3 regions of the Enterobacter sp. E14S genome follow, and region 2 is predicted to be linked to each of the others. Evidence: predicted binding sites of a transcription regulator. Region 2 holds the regulator's gene; each other region holds the start of a gene.
What was found. Region 2 encodes LexA, which represses DNA repair genes until DNA is damaged. Its sites were predicted from a motif close to TNCTGTATGTACATACAGNA; they were not measured.

Region 1 (5,375 bases), on a different contig from region 2:
GCGGTCTGCTGACGGGTCAGCCACGCGTGTTGCGCGTTGCTCTGCGCGATATCGTCCAGCACCTGCTGCAGCACCTGGGCGGCAATCACGCTCATATCCTGGCTCCACTGCTGCCAGAGTGCGTTCAGGTGATGATGGAAACGCTGGGTTTCCGACCACTCGGTGCCGTGAAGACGCACGACTTTATCGTCAGGCAGAACGAACTCCAGCTCGCCCCACACCAGCCCGCGTTTACAGTGGATAGCCAGAAGCTGATTAAACGGAATAAGGTATTCGTGGCGTTCCCCGGAGACTTTCACCCCGGCATTAAGGAGAACCACCCTGTCGTAAGGGTGTTGCGCCAGGCGTTTGCCTAACGAGGTTGCTTTCAGTTCCATGTTCCGCCAAATCCACGAAGAGATAATTTACCTGACAGTTTAACTGCCAGTTTTAAGGTGCTCCAGCCTAAAAAAACGTTACAATCATTGGGCGTTAATTTTATCGAAAGGAAGTGAGGGTTTATGCGTACCGTTCTGAATGTGTTGAATTTTGTGCTGGGCGGTTTTGCCACCACCCTTTCCTGGCTTTTCGCCACGCTGGTGAGCATCGTCCTGATTTTCACGCTTCCCCTGACTCGTTCCTGCTGGGAAATCACAAAACTCTCCTTAATCCCCTACGGGAATGAAGCTATCCACGTTGACGAGCTCAATCCGGAGAGCAAAAACGCCCTGATGAATACGGGCGGAACCCTGCTGAACATACTGTGGCTGATTTTCTTCGGCTGGTGGCTGTGCATCATGCATATTTTTGCCGGTATTGCACAGTGCATCACGATTATTGGTATTCCGGTGGGGATCGCGAACTTTAAGATCGCCGCTATCGCCCTTTGGCCCGTCGGTCGCAGGGTTGTTCCGGTAGAAGTGGCCCAGGCGGCGCGTGAAGCAAACGCGCGTCGTCGTTTTCAGTAAATAAGGACCGGCCGCGTTTATGCTAAGCCCACTGCTTCGCCGTTATACCTGGAACAGCACCTGGCTATACAACGTCAGGATATTTATCGCGCTTTGCGGCACGGTTGCCCTTCCCTGGTGGCTGAATGATGTCAAGCTCACCATTCCGCTTACGCTGGGGGTGGTGGCCGGGGCGCTGGCGGACCTGGACGATCGTCTGGCCGGGCGCTTACGTAACCTTGTCATTACGCTCGTCTGCTTTTTCATTGCGTCAGCGTCCGTTGAGCTGCTTTTCCCGTGGCCCTGGCTGTTTGCCCTGGGCCTTACGCTTTCAACCAGCGGGTTTATTTTGCTGGGCGGCCTCGGGCAGCGCTATGCCACCATCGCGTTTGGTGCATTGCTGATCGCTATCTACACCATGCTGGGCGTTTCCCTGTACGACCAGTGGTACCAGCAGCCGGTTCTCCTGCTGCTGGGCGCCATCTGGTATAACCTGCTGACGCTAACCGGTCATCTGATCTTCCCGGTTCGCCCGCTGCAGGATAACCTTGCCCGCAGCTTTGAGCAGCTAGCCCACTACCTGGAACTGAAATCCCGGCTGTTCGACCCGGACATTGAGGAAGAAAGCCAGGCTCCGCTCTACGATCTGGCGCTGGCAAACGGCCAGCTGGTCGCCACTCTTAACCAGACAAAAGCCTCTCTGCTTACCCGTCTGCGCGGCGATCGCGGTCAGCGCGGAACGCGAAGGACCTTACACTACTATTTTGCCGCCCAGGATATTCACGAACGAGCCAGCTCATCGCACGTTCAGTACGCCGCCCTACGTGAGAAGTTCCGCTACAGCGACGTCATGTTCCGCTTCCAGCGCCTGCTGTCCATGCAGTCCCAGGCGTGTCAGCAGCTCTCGCGTTCCATTCTGCTGCGTACCCCCTATCAACATGATCCCCGCTTTGAACGCGTATTCAGCCATCTTGATGCGGCGCTCGATCGCGTTCAGGCCAGCGGAACGTCACCGGAGCACATCAAAGCGCTGGGCTTTCTGCTGAACAACCTGCGGGCGATTGATGCTCAGCTGGCGACAATTGAGTCCGAACAGGCGATGGCACTGCCGGGCAGTGAGGTGGAAAATCAGCTTGCTGATGACAGCGTGCACAGCGTTAGCGATATGTGGCTACGCCTGAGCCGCAACTTTACGCCGGAGTCGGCTCTCTTTCGCCACGCGGTGAGAATGTCGCTGGTGCTGTGCGTGGGTTATGCCTTTATCCAGATAACCGGGCTGCACCACGGCTACTGGATCCTGCTGACCAGCCTGTTCGTCTGCCAGCCGAACTATAACGCCACCCGACACCGTCTTGCGCTGCGTATCATCGGCACGCTTGTTGGCGTCGCGATCGGTCTTCCGGTGCTCTATTTCGTACCCTCCGTTGAAGGTCAATTAATCCTGATCGTGATCACCGGCGTGTTGTTCTTCGCGTTTCGCAACGTGCAGTACGCCCATGCCACCATGTTCATCACGCTGCTGGTGCTGCTCTGCTTTAACCTGCTGGGTGAAGGGTTTGAAGTCGCCCTGCCCCGCGTGATCGATACCCTGATTGGCTGCGCGATTGCCTGGGCCGCGGTCAGCTTTATCTGGCCGGACTGGCGTTTCCGCAATTTGCCGCGCGTGGTGGACAGGGCGATGAACGCCAACTGTCGATACCTTGACGCTATCCTGGAGCAGTACCACCAGGGGCGCGATAACCGACTGGCTTACCGGATAGCCCGTCGCGATGCGCATAACAGTGACGCAGAACTGGCCTCCGTTGTCTCTAACATGTCAACGGAGCCTCGCGCCACGGCGGAGATTCGTGAGACTGCGTTCCGCCTGCTCTGCCTGAACCATACGTTCACCAGCTATATTTCGACGCTCGGTGCCCACCGCGAGAAACTCACCAACCCGGGCATTCTCAACCTGCTCGATGACGCCGTCTGCTATGTCGATGACGCGCTTCATCACCGACCGGCCGATGAGCCCCGCGTTCAACAGGCGCTGGATGAACTGGCTCAACGCATTGCGCATCTTGACCCAGGAAACGACAGCAAAGCGCCGCTGGTGCTTCAGCAGATAGGCCTGCTTATCGCTCTGCTGCCTGAAATTTGCCGGCTGCAACAGCAAATCGCTACCTGGAGGAGTGATTCTCCTGTGGGTCAGGCAGCGCATTAAACCACTCCATCAACTCCCGGCGAATGCCTGCCGGGAGTGCCGCCTCATGCAGCCCCTCGATAGCCCCTTCCAGCGCGAAGAGAACTTTAATACTGAGCGCTTTGTTTTTTGCCCGCATCTTTAGCCAGCTCGCTCTGGCACCCAGCGCCCGCAGCGTTTCCTCATTGGTGATGCCAGCTTCAAAGAGCAAGACTTCAAGCTGAAAGGTCAGGTTTGGCAGATCCTTGAGTCGGTTTCGCTGATGACGCTGATAGCGCTCTTTTCTTGCCGCACTGAGCGCAAACGAGGAGAGCTGAAGCAACCGCTCCCTGTCCTGCCATAATCCGTCATCCACACGATAATAGTTAAGCAGCACCGGGCGGCCTCGCTTCATCAACGTCAAAAAAGAGGAGGCATGTTTTACACAGTATTTCGCACTCTCCTCACAGGCGCGGAGATAAAGCTCTCCGTCTGACACCATGGCAAAAACCGCATCATCCACCGCCAGGGTATAGCCTCCAAACAGCGCGCGATGATGAATCTCGCCCAACGGGGAAAGGTATTCCTGGGATTTATAAATCCGTTCATAAGATATCTTTTTCATGATATTTCCCTTCAAAATCATAAAGTAACAACGAAATTTCTTACTAGCGGATCCGTTAGCAGGAAAATAGGCAACTTATTGCCGATGAGCAAGATGATTTTTCGAGGGACATCAACATTGAATGAATTTTGCGAGTCGCTTTCCGAAAATGAGGTTGATCTTTATGCATACAGGGGTTACTGTATATCCATACAGTAACTACAGGGCTGGAATGAATATGCACACTTCAGGCTATGCAAATCGCTCAACCTCTCTCTCTTCTACCGCAGGCAATGTCGCGCAGAATTCCGTCGAGCGTGTTTCCACGGGGCTAATCAGTGAAGTGGTTTATCGTGAAGACCAGCCCCTGTTGACACAACTTCTGTTGTTGCCGTTATTACAACAGCTTGGTCAGCAATCGCGCTGGCAGCTTTGGCTCACGCCTCAGCAAAAACTGAGCCGTGAGTGGGTGCAGTCCGCAGGCCTTCCGCTTACTAAGGTCATGCAAATTAATCAGCTCCCGCCGTGCGATACCGTTGAGTCGATGATCCGCGCGTTACGCACCGGAAATTACAGCGTGGTGATTGGATGGTTACCGGAAGAATTGACGGAAGAGGAACATTTCCGTCTGACGGAAGCAGCCGAAGAAGGGAGTGCGATCGGATTCATTATGCGTCCGGTTCGATCGGATTCTTACCGCAGAGGACAACTTTCTGGGCTAAAAATTCACTCAAATTTGTATCATTGAGTGAAATTAAGATTTTTCCTGGAATTTTTTTTGACCACAAGATGGCATTAAAGTTCCCGGCCTGAAAATTGCGGCAAGGCTTGTCTGGTGCGGTTCTCCTTAATTTTATTGCACAAAATTCGTTCAAAAAATGTTAAATAATCGGTATACGGAACTTTTTTTTTCATATGCCTGACGGACTTCACACTTGTAAGTTTTCAGCTACGTTGTAGACTTTACATCGCCAGGGGTGCTCGGCCTAAGCCGAAGATATCGGTAGATTTATATTTGACCACGCCCCCCGGTGAAGGATTTAACCGTGATTCTCTCCTGAGACTTTCATGGCGAATTTTGGATGATAACGAGGCGCAAAAAATGAAAAAGACAGCTATCGCGATTGCAGTGGCACTGGCTGGCTTCGCTACCGTAGCGCAGGCCGCTCCGAAAGATAATACCTGGTATGCAGGTGGTAAACTGGGCTGGTCTCAGTTCCACGACACCGGCTGGTACAACAGCAGCCTGAACAATGATGGCCCAACTCACGAGAGCCAGCTTGGTGCAGGTGCGTTCGGTGGCTATCAGGTTAACCCGTATGTTGGTTTTGAAATGGGTTACGACTGGTTAGGTCGTATGCCATACAAAGGCGACACCATCAACGGCGCTTTCAAAGCACAGGGCGTTCAGCTGACCGCTAAACTGGGCTACCCAATCACTGACGATCTGGACGTGTACACCCGTCTGGGCGGCATGGTATGGCGCGCAGATTCCAGCAACAACATCTCTGGTGACAACCATGACACCGGTGTTTCCCCAGTATTCGCTGGTGGCGTTGAGTGGGCTATGACCCGTGACATCGCTACCCGTCTGGAATACCAGTGGGTTAACAACATCGGCGACGGCAACACCGTTGGTGTTCGTCCAGACAACGGCATGCTGAGCGTAGGTGTTTCCTACCGT
Region 2 (5,375 bases):
CGCCTGCCCGGAATGCGCTTCAACCGCGTAGGCAAATCCGTCCAGCGCATAGGCGGTAAAGGTCAGAAGCGTCATCAATACCGCATTCACCGCAACGATTTCCGGCCCCAGTCGAGCCCCGAAAACCGTCAGCGCGCCGAAGCAGAGCTGAAGAAGAAGCGAGCGCAGCATGATGTCACGGTTGAGCGCCAGCAGCTTACGGATATTGCCGCGCCATGCGGTTTTGAGCAGCGCCAGGGAGATCCCGCGCATGGCCAGCACACGCCGGACCATCCACAAGCCAATGATAAAGGTCCCGTATTCGGCAATCGCCGTCGCCAGCGCCGCGCCCTGCACGTTCATATGCAGACCCATGACCAGCCAGACGTCCAGAACAATGTTGAGCAGATTACCCACCACCAGCAAAATCACGGGCGCGCGGGCGTACTGAACGCCCAGTAGCCACCCCAGCAGAACCAGATTTGCCAGCGAGGCGGGTGCGCTGAGCCAGCGAATTTCAAGGAAACGTCGCGCCTGCGCCAGTACCGCCTCGCTGCCACCGACAACGTGGAGCGCAAGGTCGATAAGAGGCGCACGTAATAAAACGATTAACGCCCCCGCGCCAAGCGCAAGGATCAGCGGCTGGACCAGCGCGCGCGCCAGACGCCGCGGATCTTTAGCACCATAAGCCTGTGCCGTGAGCCCGGTGGTGCTCATGCGCAAAAAGAGCAGCAGCATAAACAGGAAGCTGGTTGCCGTCGCGCCAATCGCCACGCCGCCAAGATAAACAGGTGAATCAAGGTGACCAATAACGGCAGTATCGACCAGACCCAGCAAGGGAACGGTGATATTGGAGAAAATCATCGGCAGAGCAAGACGCCACAATGCCTTATCGGATGCCGTCAGCAGTGACATGAAAAATACCGGGAGTCGAGAATGAAGCAGGCTACAGCGGCGCCATAGCCTGTCAGCAAGAGATTACAGCCATTCACCGTTGCGAATGACCCCAACCGCCAGTCCTTCGATAGAGAAGTTGTGTTCGCGGAGATCGACCACAATCGGAGAGAACTCGTTGTTTTCAGGCAGCAGCTGAACGGTGTTACCCTGTTTTTTCAGACGCTTGACGGTAACTTCATCATCAATGCGCGCGACAACTACCTGGCCGTTACGCACATCCTGCGTTTTGTGCACCGCAAGTAGATCGCCATCAAGAATACCGATGTCTTTCATCGACATACCACTAACGCGCAGCAGGAAATCAGCACTCGGTTTGAACATGCCAGGATCGACCTGGTAATGGCCTTCAATATGCTGCTGTGCCAGTAAAGGCTCACCGGCAGCAACACGGCCTATCAGCGGAATGCCCGTCTCTTCTTCCACCAACAGGCGGATACCGCGTGACGCGCCTGAAACAATCTCAATCACGCCTTTACGCGCCAGCGCTTTCAGGTGTTCTTCGGCAGCATTCGGAGAACGGAAGCCCAGACGCTGCGCGATTTCCGCACGCGTGGGTGGCATACCCGTCTGGCCGATATGATCCCGGATGAGATCAAACACCTCTTGCTGCCTGGTCGTTAACGCTTTCATTCCGCCCCCTGGGTGTATATACAGTTATGCTGTGAGTATATACAGTCAAAGGCGATTTTGGAACCAAAAACTGCACAAAAAACCAGGGACTTAATTATTCCTCGAGGCTCATCGGAAATGTGACCAAAGCAGGGTGACCCAGGTGATAACAGCAGTGATAATCGCCAGCAACACGGCAGCAGAGCCCATGTCTTTTGCGCGGCCAGAAAGCTCGTGGAAATCTGAACCAATGCGATCAACAACGGCCTCAATAGCGCTATTAAGAATTTCCACTATCATCACCAGAAGCACGGAACCGATAAGAAGTACGCGGGTAATAGCATCAACATCAAGGAAACAGGCGATGATCACCGCGATGATAGCGGCGACGCCCTCCTGGCGAAAGGCGGCTTCGTTGATCCACGCGGCACGGAAACCTTTCCATGAATAGCCGGCGGCTTTGATGATACGCGTTAACCCAGTGGTATTATTGGCCATTAAAAGAACCTTTTATGAAAAAAAGCGTCAGTAACAGGAACTGTAGCGCGTTTCGCTACAGCCTGAAGTATGACGGGTAACAACAGAAATTTTGCGCGCTTTCTGTTATCCTTGCGCCGCAATTGCATTATTAACCAGAGGCTTTACATCGTTTATGTCCGGCTGGCCACGAATTTACTACAAATTACTTAATTTACCATTAAGCATCCTGGTAAAAAGCAAGTCTATCCCAGCAGAACCCGCGCTGGAATTAGGGCTCGATACGTCGCGTCCTATTATGTACGTTTTGCCTTATAACTCGAAGGCAGACTTACTGACGCTTCGCGCCCAGTGTCTGGCGCATGACTTACCGGACCCGCTTGAACCGCTTGAAGTTGACGGTACGCTGCTGCCGCGCTACGTGTTCATTCACGGTGGACCGCGCGTGTTTACCTACTACACGCCAAAAGAAGAGTCCATCAAGCTGTTCCACGACTATCTCGACCTGCACCGCAGCAACCCCGATCTGGATGTGCAGATGGTGCCGGTATCGGTGATGTTTGGTCGTCGTCCGGGCCGTGAAAAAGGTGAAGAGAACCCGCCGCTGCGCATGCTTAACGGCATCCAGAAGTTCTTCGCGGTCTCCTGGCTGGGACGCGACAGCTTTGTGCGTTTCTCCCCTTCCGTTTCGCTGCGTCGAATGGCGGACGAGCACGGCACCGACAAGATCATCGCGCAAAAACTGGCGCGCGTGGCGCGTATGCACTTCGCCCGCCAGCGCCTGGCTGCCGTAGGGCCGCGTCTCCCGGCGCGTCAGGATCTGTTCAACAAGCTGTTGGCCTCCAAAGCGATTGCCCGCGCCGTTGAAGACGAAGCGCGCAGCAAGAAAATCTCGCATGAGAAAGCCCAGCAGAACGCCATTGCGCTGATGGAAGAGATTGCAGCGAACTTCTCTTACGAGATGATTCGCCTGTCCGATCGTATTCTCGGCTTTACCTGGAACCGCCTGTATCAGGGCATCAACGTTCATAATGCCGAACGTGTGCGTCAGCTGGCGCATGATGGCCATGAGATTGTCTATGTTCCCTGCCACCGCAGCCACATGGACTACCTGCTTCTTTCCTACGTGCTCTATCACCAGGGTCTGGTACCGCCGCACATTGCTGCCGGTATCAACCTGAATTTCTGGCCAGCAGGTCCGATTTTCCGCCGCCTGGGCGCGTTCTTTATCCGTCGTACTTTCAAGGGCAATAAGCTCTACTCCACCGTGTTCCGCGAATATCTGGGCGAGCTGTTCAGCCGCGGCTATTCCGTTGAATACTTCGTGGAGGGCGGTCGTTCCCGTACCGGACGTCTGCTCGATCCGAAGACCGGCACGCTGTCGATGACCATTCAGGCGATGCTGCGCGGAGGAACCCGTCCAATCACGCTGGTGCCAATCTACATTGGCTATGAGCACGTGATGGAAGTGGGCACGTACGCCAAAGAGCTGCGCGGTGCGACCAAAGAGAAAGAGAGCCTGCCGCAGATGCTGCGCGGTTTGAGCAAGCTACGCAATCTCGGTCAGGGCTACGTGAACTTCGGCGAACCGATGCCGCTAATGACGTATCTGAACCATCACGTTCCCGAGTGGCGCGAGTCCATCGATCCTATCGAAGCGATTCGTCCGGCCTGGCTGACGCCAACGGTCAACGGCATCGCGTCCGAGCTGATGGTGCGTATTAACAACGCCGGTGCGGCTAACGCCATGAACCTGTGCTGTACGGCGCTTCTGGCTTCGCGTCAGCGCTCGCTGACCCGCGAACAGCTCACGGAGCAGCTGGATTGCTATCTGGACATGATGCGCAACGTGCCGTATTCCGTTGATTCAACCGTGCCTTCTGCTACCGCCAGTGAGCTTATCGATCACGCGCTGCAGATGAACAAGTTTGAAGTCGAAAAGGACACGATCGGCGACATCATCATTCTGCCGCGCGAGCAGGCAGTGCTGATGACCTACTACCGCAACAACATCACCCATATGCTGATGCTGCCGTCGCTTATGGCGGCTATCATCACCCAGCATCGCCGTATTTCGCGTCAGGAGCTATTGCGTCACGTTGAGACGCTCTATCCGATGCTGAAAGCGGAGCTGTTCCTGCGCTGGAGCAAGGACGAGCTGGCGGGCGAACTGGACAAACTGACGGAAGAGCTGCGTCGTCAGGGGCTGATCACCGTCTCAAATGACGAGCTGCACATCAATCCGTCGCGTTCCCGAACCCTGCAACTGCTTGCGGCCGGTGCGCGCGAAACGCTGCAGCGCTACGCCATTACGTTCTGGCTGCTGAGTGCGAACCCGTCTATCAACCGCGGTACGCTGGAGAAAGAGAGCCGGACGCTGGCACAGCGCCTGTCGGTTCTGCACGGCATTAACGCCCCTGAATTCTTCGACAAGGCGGTCTTCAGCTCTCTGGTGCTGACGCTGCGTGACGAAGGCTTTATCAGCGATACGGGCGATGCCGAGCCGGAAGAGACGCTGAAGGTGTACCAGATGCTGGCAGAGCTGATCACCTCGGACGTGCGTTTAACGATTGAGAGCGCGACGCAGGGCGAGTGATGTGAAAAAGCCGGGTGGTGGCTTCACCTGACCCGGCCTGGCGTTCTGCATAATAGAAAGGCCCGGTAAGCGTTAACGCTACCGGGCCTTATTTTTGAGCCTTGTTAAATCACCGCCCTCAGCTCAGCAGCGTAAAGGCTATCATCCCGACAATCGCACCCGTCGTACCGAGGATGGTTTCCATCAGCGTCCAGGTTTTCAGGGTTTGCGCTTCGGTGGCACCGGTAAATTTACCGAACAGCCAGAAGCCTGCGTCGTTAACGTGAGAGACCACAATCGAACCGCCCGCGATACAGATAGACAGCGCGGCCATCTGCGCACCGGAGTAGTTCAGCTGTTCAATCACCGGCATCACCAGACCCACGGCGGTTAAACACGCCACGGTTGCGGAACCCTGGATGATACGCACCGCCGCGGCCAGTACGAAGCAGGTTACCGCAATCGGCAGGCCCATCCCGGTCAGCGCTTCGCCCAGGGCCGGACCCACGCCGGAATCCACCAGCACCTGCTTGAACACGCCGCCGGCACCGATCACCAGCAGGATAATACCCGCAGGCTGCAGCGCGGCACCGCAGATCTCCATCACCCGGTCTTTTGGCATCCCCTGGCGCATCGCCAGGCCGTAAATCGCCACCAGACAGGCCACCAGGATCGCCGTGAACGGGTGACCGATGAACTCGAACCATTCGTAGGCGCTGGAACCCACCGGCACAAAGCGCGCGGCGATGGTTTTCAGACCCACGAGAACCAGAGGGAG
Region 3 (5,375 bases), on a different contig from region 2:
CAGCGCGAATTGCGGTTCTGCCAGCTCCAGGCATAGGGATCGTAGAAGTTGCGATAGAAGATGTTGCGCGTTACTTCGTCATCGAAGCGGATGTTGTTGTAACCGACCACGCAGGTATTGGGGACGGTAAACAGATCGTGGATGCGTCGGGCGAATTCTGCCTCGTTAACGCCTTTCTCGCGCGCTTCCTGAGGAGTGATCCCGGTGACCATGACCGCCCCGGGCTGCGGCAGGTAGTCATCAGCCGGTTTGCAGTAAAAGACCTCAGGCTCGCCAATAATGTTGAATTCGTCGTCGGTACGGATGGCGGCAAACTGCGCCGGTCGGTCCAGCGCCGGGTGCGTGCCAAAGGTTTCGTAGTCATGAAATAAAAAAGTCGGGCGAGCGGCAGAGTCAGACACCAGTAATACCATCCTGTTAAAAAATGACGTCACTATGGTAAACGATCGTGCGGTTCAGACCGAATAAAAAGCACCGCCGTGACGCAAATTTGCGCGCCAGCTTCAGAGAAAAATCTGTGCTCTGTCACATTTTTTTGCAATTAAGCCAGGTAACGACATCAGAACTCCCGTAAAAAGGTCATCGATTTTTAATGACCTGAGGATATACCGTTGAAACGCCGTCTGTTTATTGCTGTTTCTTTACTCGCTTCGAGTGTCTCATCTGCTTTTGCGGCCGAACCACTGGATTTTTCGCCGCAGCCTCCGGCCATTCAGGCTGGCTCCTGGGTGCTGATGGACTACACGACTGGTCAGATCTTAACGGCGGGCAACGAACATCAACATCGTAATCCGGCGAGCCTGACCAAGCTGATGACGGGGTATGTGGTTGATCGGGCCATTGATAGCCATCGCATTACGCCGGACGACATTGTCACCGTCGGGCGTGACGCGTGGGCAAAAGGCAACCCGGTTTTTGACGGCTCATCGCTGATGTTCCTGAAAGAGGGCGATCGCGTCTCCGTGCGTGATTTAAGCCGCGGTCTGATTGTCGATTCCGGCAACGACGCCTGCGTGGCGCTGGCCGATCACGTGGCGGGCGGTCAGCCGCAGTTTGTGAAGATGATGAACGACTACGTGCAGAAGCTGAACCTGCGCGATACGCACTTTGAAACCGTCCACGGGCTGGACGCGCCGGGCCAGCACAGCTCGGCCTATGACCTGGCCGTACTCTCCCGGGCCATCATTCACGGCGAGCCTGAGTTTTATCATATGTACAGCGAAAAGAGCCTGACCTGGAACGGGATCACCCAGCAAAACCGTAACGGCCTGCTGTGGGATAAAACCATGAACGTGGACGGGCTTAAAACGGGGCACACCTCGGGGGCGGGCTTTAACCTGATTGCGTCCGCCGTTGACGGGCAGCGCCGTTTAATCGCGGTGGTGATGGGGGCGGACAGCCCGAAAGGGCGTGAGGACCAGGCCCGGAAACTGCTGCACTGGGGGCAGCAGAACTTCGATACGGTGCAAATCCTGCATAGCGGTAAAAAAGTGGGGACAGAGCGTATCTGGTACGGCGATAAGGAGCAGGTGAAACTGGGCACCGACCAGGACTTCTGGCTGGCCTTGCCGAAAGCGGAAGTGCCGAACATCAAAGCCAAATACGTGCTGGATAAAAAAGAGCTGGAAGCGCCGATTGCCGCGCATCAGCGTGTCGGGGAGATCCAGCTCTACGATCGCGACAAAGTGGTGGCGCACTGGCCGCTGGTGACGCTGGAAGCCGTTGATAAAGGCGGCCTGTTCTCCCGCATGAGCGATTATCTGCACCACACGCTCTAACTGCTGCTGAGCAGGCTGGCAGGGTTGCGAGTCTGCTCACATAATAAACACTTCACGTTTGCTGAATGCTCAGAACTCGCTTTATAGTGTATGTATATACAGTAATAAATGGAGGCAGCATGGACTACAGCATTAAGCAGCAACAGAAACGTAAGATTGCCGGTTTTCATTTGGTCGGACCGTGGGAACAAACGGTAAAACAGGGCTTTGAACAGCTTGTGATGTGGGTCGACGGGCGTCACATTGAGCCGCTGGAGTGGGTTGCGGTCTACTACGATAACCCCGACGAGGTCCCGGCAGAAAAATTGCGCTGCGATACGGCGGTTACGGTACCGGATGATTTCGTTATCCCGGAAAACAGCGAAGGCGTCATGATGACGGAAATCGCGGCCGGGGATTATGCCGTGGCGACGGCGCGCGTGGAAAACTACGACTTCGCCACGCCGTGGTATCAGTTCTTTAATTCCCTGCTGCAGGACAACAAGTACCAGATGGCGCTCAAACCCTGCTTCGAGCGCTATCTCAATGACGGCAATGCAGACGGCTACTGGGATATCGAAATGTATATCGCGGTAGAGCATAAAACGGTTTAAGCCTGCTAAATGAAGGGTTTTTCAGCCGGGAGCGATCCGCCCGGCTGAAAACACAGTACAATTGTGATTTGCCGTGTAGCTGGAGAGCGGGTGTGCGTCCCGACAAATCATTAACCCCTTTTGAAATTCGCTTGTACAAACATTACCGCGTGGTGCACGGGTGTCGCATCGCGCTGGCTTTCGTGTTGACGTTTGTGCTGGTCCGTTTGCTGGACGTTCCGGAAGGGACGTGGCCGCTGATCACGCTGGTGGTGGTGATGGGGCCCATCTCGTTTTGGGGAAACGTTGTTCCGCGCGCCTTTGAGCGAATTGGCGGGACGGTTTTAGGCTCGGCCCTTGGGCTTATCGCCCTGAAGCTGGAGCTCATCTCATTTCCCGTGATGCTGGCATGGTGCGGTGCCGCCATGTTCCTGTGCGGCTGGCTGGCGCTGGGTAAGAGGCCGTATCAGGCGCTGCTGATTGGTATTACGCTCGCGGTGGTTGTCGGTGCGCCCGCCGGGGATATGACCACCGCGCTGTGGCGAAGCGGGGATGTCATCCTGGGGTCACTGCTGGCCATGCTCTTCACCGGTATCTGGCCGCAGCGCGCTTTTCTGCACTGGCGTATTCAGATGGCGAACTACGTCACCGCCTTTAACCGCGTCTATCAGGCCGGTTTTTCTCCTAATCTGGTCGAGCGGCCCCGGCTGGAAAAGCATCTGCAAACGATCCTCAACGACGTGGTCAAAATGCGCGGTCTGATCGCGCCCGCCAGCAAAGAAACCCGTATTCAGAAATCGATTTTCGAAGCCATCCAGACGGTAAGCCGCAATCTGGTCTGCATGCTTGAACTGCAAATCAACGCCCACTGGGCCTCACGTCCCAGCCATCTGTTGATGCTTAACGCGCAGACCCTCAAAGAGACCCAGCAGATGACGCAGCAAACGCTGTTGACCATTGCCCATGCGCTCTATGAAGGGAACCCGCAGCCAATACTGGCCAACAGCGAGCGGCTGAATGAGATCGTCGCGGAGCTGAAGCAGTTAATCAATGAACGCCAGAGCGATAACGTGGCGGAAACGCCTATTCATGGCTACGTCTGGCTGAGCATGGAACTGGCGCGGCAGCTTGAGCTGTTATCGCACCTTATTTGCCGGGCGCTGCGCAAATAAAAGGCTTATGTGACGCCTGCTGCTTCGATTCAGCAGCAATTGGGGTTATGATAGCTTTAAACGATATACTCATTGTCATTCGCAGCCGCTGTCAGTAAGGTTATTGTCACAACGGTTGCCTTAACGAATCCGAATCTCACATTATCAGGGGTGTAAAAATGGAAACTACCAAGCCTTCGTTCCAGGATGTTCTGGAATTCGTCCGCCTGTTCCGCCGCAAAAACAAGCTGCAGCGTGAAATCCAGGACGTTGAGAAGAAGATCCGTGACAACCAGAAACGTGTTCTGCTGCTCGACAACCTGAGCGACTACATCAAGCCAGGTATGAGCGTTGAAGCTATTCAGGGCATCATCGCCAGCATGAAGAGCGACTATGAAGACCGCGTTGATGATTACATCATCAAAAATGCTGAGCTGTCCAAAGAGCGCCGTGACATCTCTAAAAAGCTGAAAGTGATGGGCGAAATCAAAAACGGCGAAGCAAAAAGCGAGTAATCGCAGCGGATGGTGAAAAAGGCTCTCTGGTGACAGAGAGCCTTTTTTTATGATTCAGAACGCGGCTGTAGCTGATAAATCCAGGCCTGAACCTGCTTGCCTTCAAGGGTGGTCACCGTGACCTCAACCCGATCGTAGCCGTCTTCAAATTCGTCCAGCATTTGCCAGTGCGCGGCAAGGTTATCCGAGATAAATAGATAGCCTTCGACGCGGGGGCCGTCAGGGTGGAGCACAATTCCCGGGAAGTCCGCCGCGGCGCCCCAGCCGCGTTCGTAAAACGTGCCGGATACGGAACCGGCCAGCCATTCGCCGCCGATGTCTTCAAGAATATGCGCATTAGCGTGGCCCGGGCGCAGCGTGCCGTAGACAAACAGAGCGTTCATTTTCCCTCATCCGCAAAGCAAAAAGCCTGCTTTAAAAGCAGGCTTTTTAAATTTGGCTCCTCTGACTGGACTCGAACCAGTGACATACGGATTAACAGTCCGCCGTTCTACCGACTGAACTACAGAGGAATCGTTGTGGAGGCTTATCTTAGCGGCGAAAAAAGTTTTGTCAAACCTGATCTTAGGGAAAATCGACTGATTGCTGATTCTGTCGTCAGTTTGTTGTAAATCCACACATCTTTTTTCAGGAAAATACTTTGCAGGATTAGCATTTGTCCCCCATCATTTGAAATGGAGTTTCAACTTTTCTCGCTAAGGTCCATTTTGAACGTCACTGCCTCCTTACGCCAGGCGATAACGCGCACGCCATGGTATGCAAAACGTAAAAGCTATCGTGTCCTGTTCTGGCGTGAAATCACCCCCCTTGCCGTGCCTATCTTCCTGGAAAATACCTGCGTTCTGCTGATGGGGGTTTTGAGCACCTTCCTGGTGAGCTGGCTGGGTAAAGAGGCGATGGCTGGGGTTGGGCTGGCGGACAGCTTTAACATGGTGGTGATCTCGTTCTTTGCCGCCATAGATCTCGGGACGACGGTGGTGGTGGCCTTTAGCCTCGGCAAGCTTGATCCCAAACGTGCACGCGAGGCGGCCCGCCAGTCGCTGATGATCATGACCATTTTTTCGATCGTTCTGGCGGCGGTGATCCACTATTTCGGTAAAGAGATTATCGATTTTGTCGCCGGGGAGGCGACGAACGAGGTGAAAGACCTGGCGCTGACCTACCTGGAAATGACCGTCTTAAGCTATCCGGCGGCGGCGATTGCGCTGATTGGCAGCGGTGCGCTGCGCGGGGCGGGCAACACCAAAATTCCGCTGCTGATCAACGGCGGGATGAATATCCTGAATATCATTATCAGCAGCGTGCTGATCTACGGCGTGTTCTCGTGGGAGGGGCTGGGGTTCGTCGGTGCCGGACTGG

Region 1: sulA (SOS-induced cell division inhibitor SulA) is a predicted target of LexA. The motif match lies at 3,890-3,909, and genes of this name have one in related genera.
Region 3: sbmC (DNA gyrase inhibitor SbmC) is a predicted target of LexA. The motif match lies at 1,863-1,882, and genes of this name have one in related genera.

Annotation. Positions count from the first base shown of each region.
Region 1 is NZ_JBVODQ010000003.1:151,294-156,668, forward strand. Features, by position in the region: gene helD (DNA helicase IV) at 1-377, opposite strand, end outside; gene ACZ6J2_RS08955 (YccF domain-containing protein) at 501-947, shown strand; gene yccS (YccS family putative transporter) at 967-3,129, shown strand; gene ACZ6J2_RS08965 (TfoX/Sxy family DNA transformation protein) at 3,086-3,712, opposite strand; gene sulA (SOS-induced cell division inhibitor SulA) at 3,930-4,439, shown strand; gene ompA (porin OmpA) at 4,794-5,375, shown strand, end outside.
Region 2 is NZ_JBVODQ010000012.1:72,643-78,017, forward strand. Features, by position in the region: gene dinF (MATE family efflux transporter DinF) at 1-894, opposite strand, end outside; gene lexA (transcriptional repressor LexA) at 958-1,566, opposite strand; gene ACZ6J2_RS19440 (diacylglycerol kinase) at 1,675-2,043, opposite strand; gene plsB (glycerol-3-phosphate 1-O-acyltransferase PlsB) at 2,198-4,618, shown strand; gene gntU (gluconate transporter) at 4,737-5,375, opposite strand, start outside.
Region 3 is NZ_JBVODQ010000002.1:522,552-527,926, forward strand. Features, by position in the region: gene sbcB (exodeoxyribonuclease I) at 1-413, opposite strand, end outside; gene dacD (serine-type D-Ala-D-Ala carboxypeptidase DacD) at 612-1,778, shown strand; gene sbmC (DNA gyrase inhibitor SbmC) at 1,898-2,371, shown strand; gene ACZ6J2_RS07595 (FUSC family protein) at 2,464-3,522, shown strand; gene ACZ6J2_RS07600 (DUF496 family protein) at 3,681-4,016, shown strand; gene ACZ6J2_RS07605 (gamma-glutamylcyclotransferase family protein) at 4,064-4,399, opposite strand; tRNA gene ACZ6J2_RS07610 (tRNA-Asn) at 4,453-4,528, opposite strand; gene emmdR (multidrug efflux MATE transporter EmmdR) at 4,691-5,375, shown strand, end outside.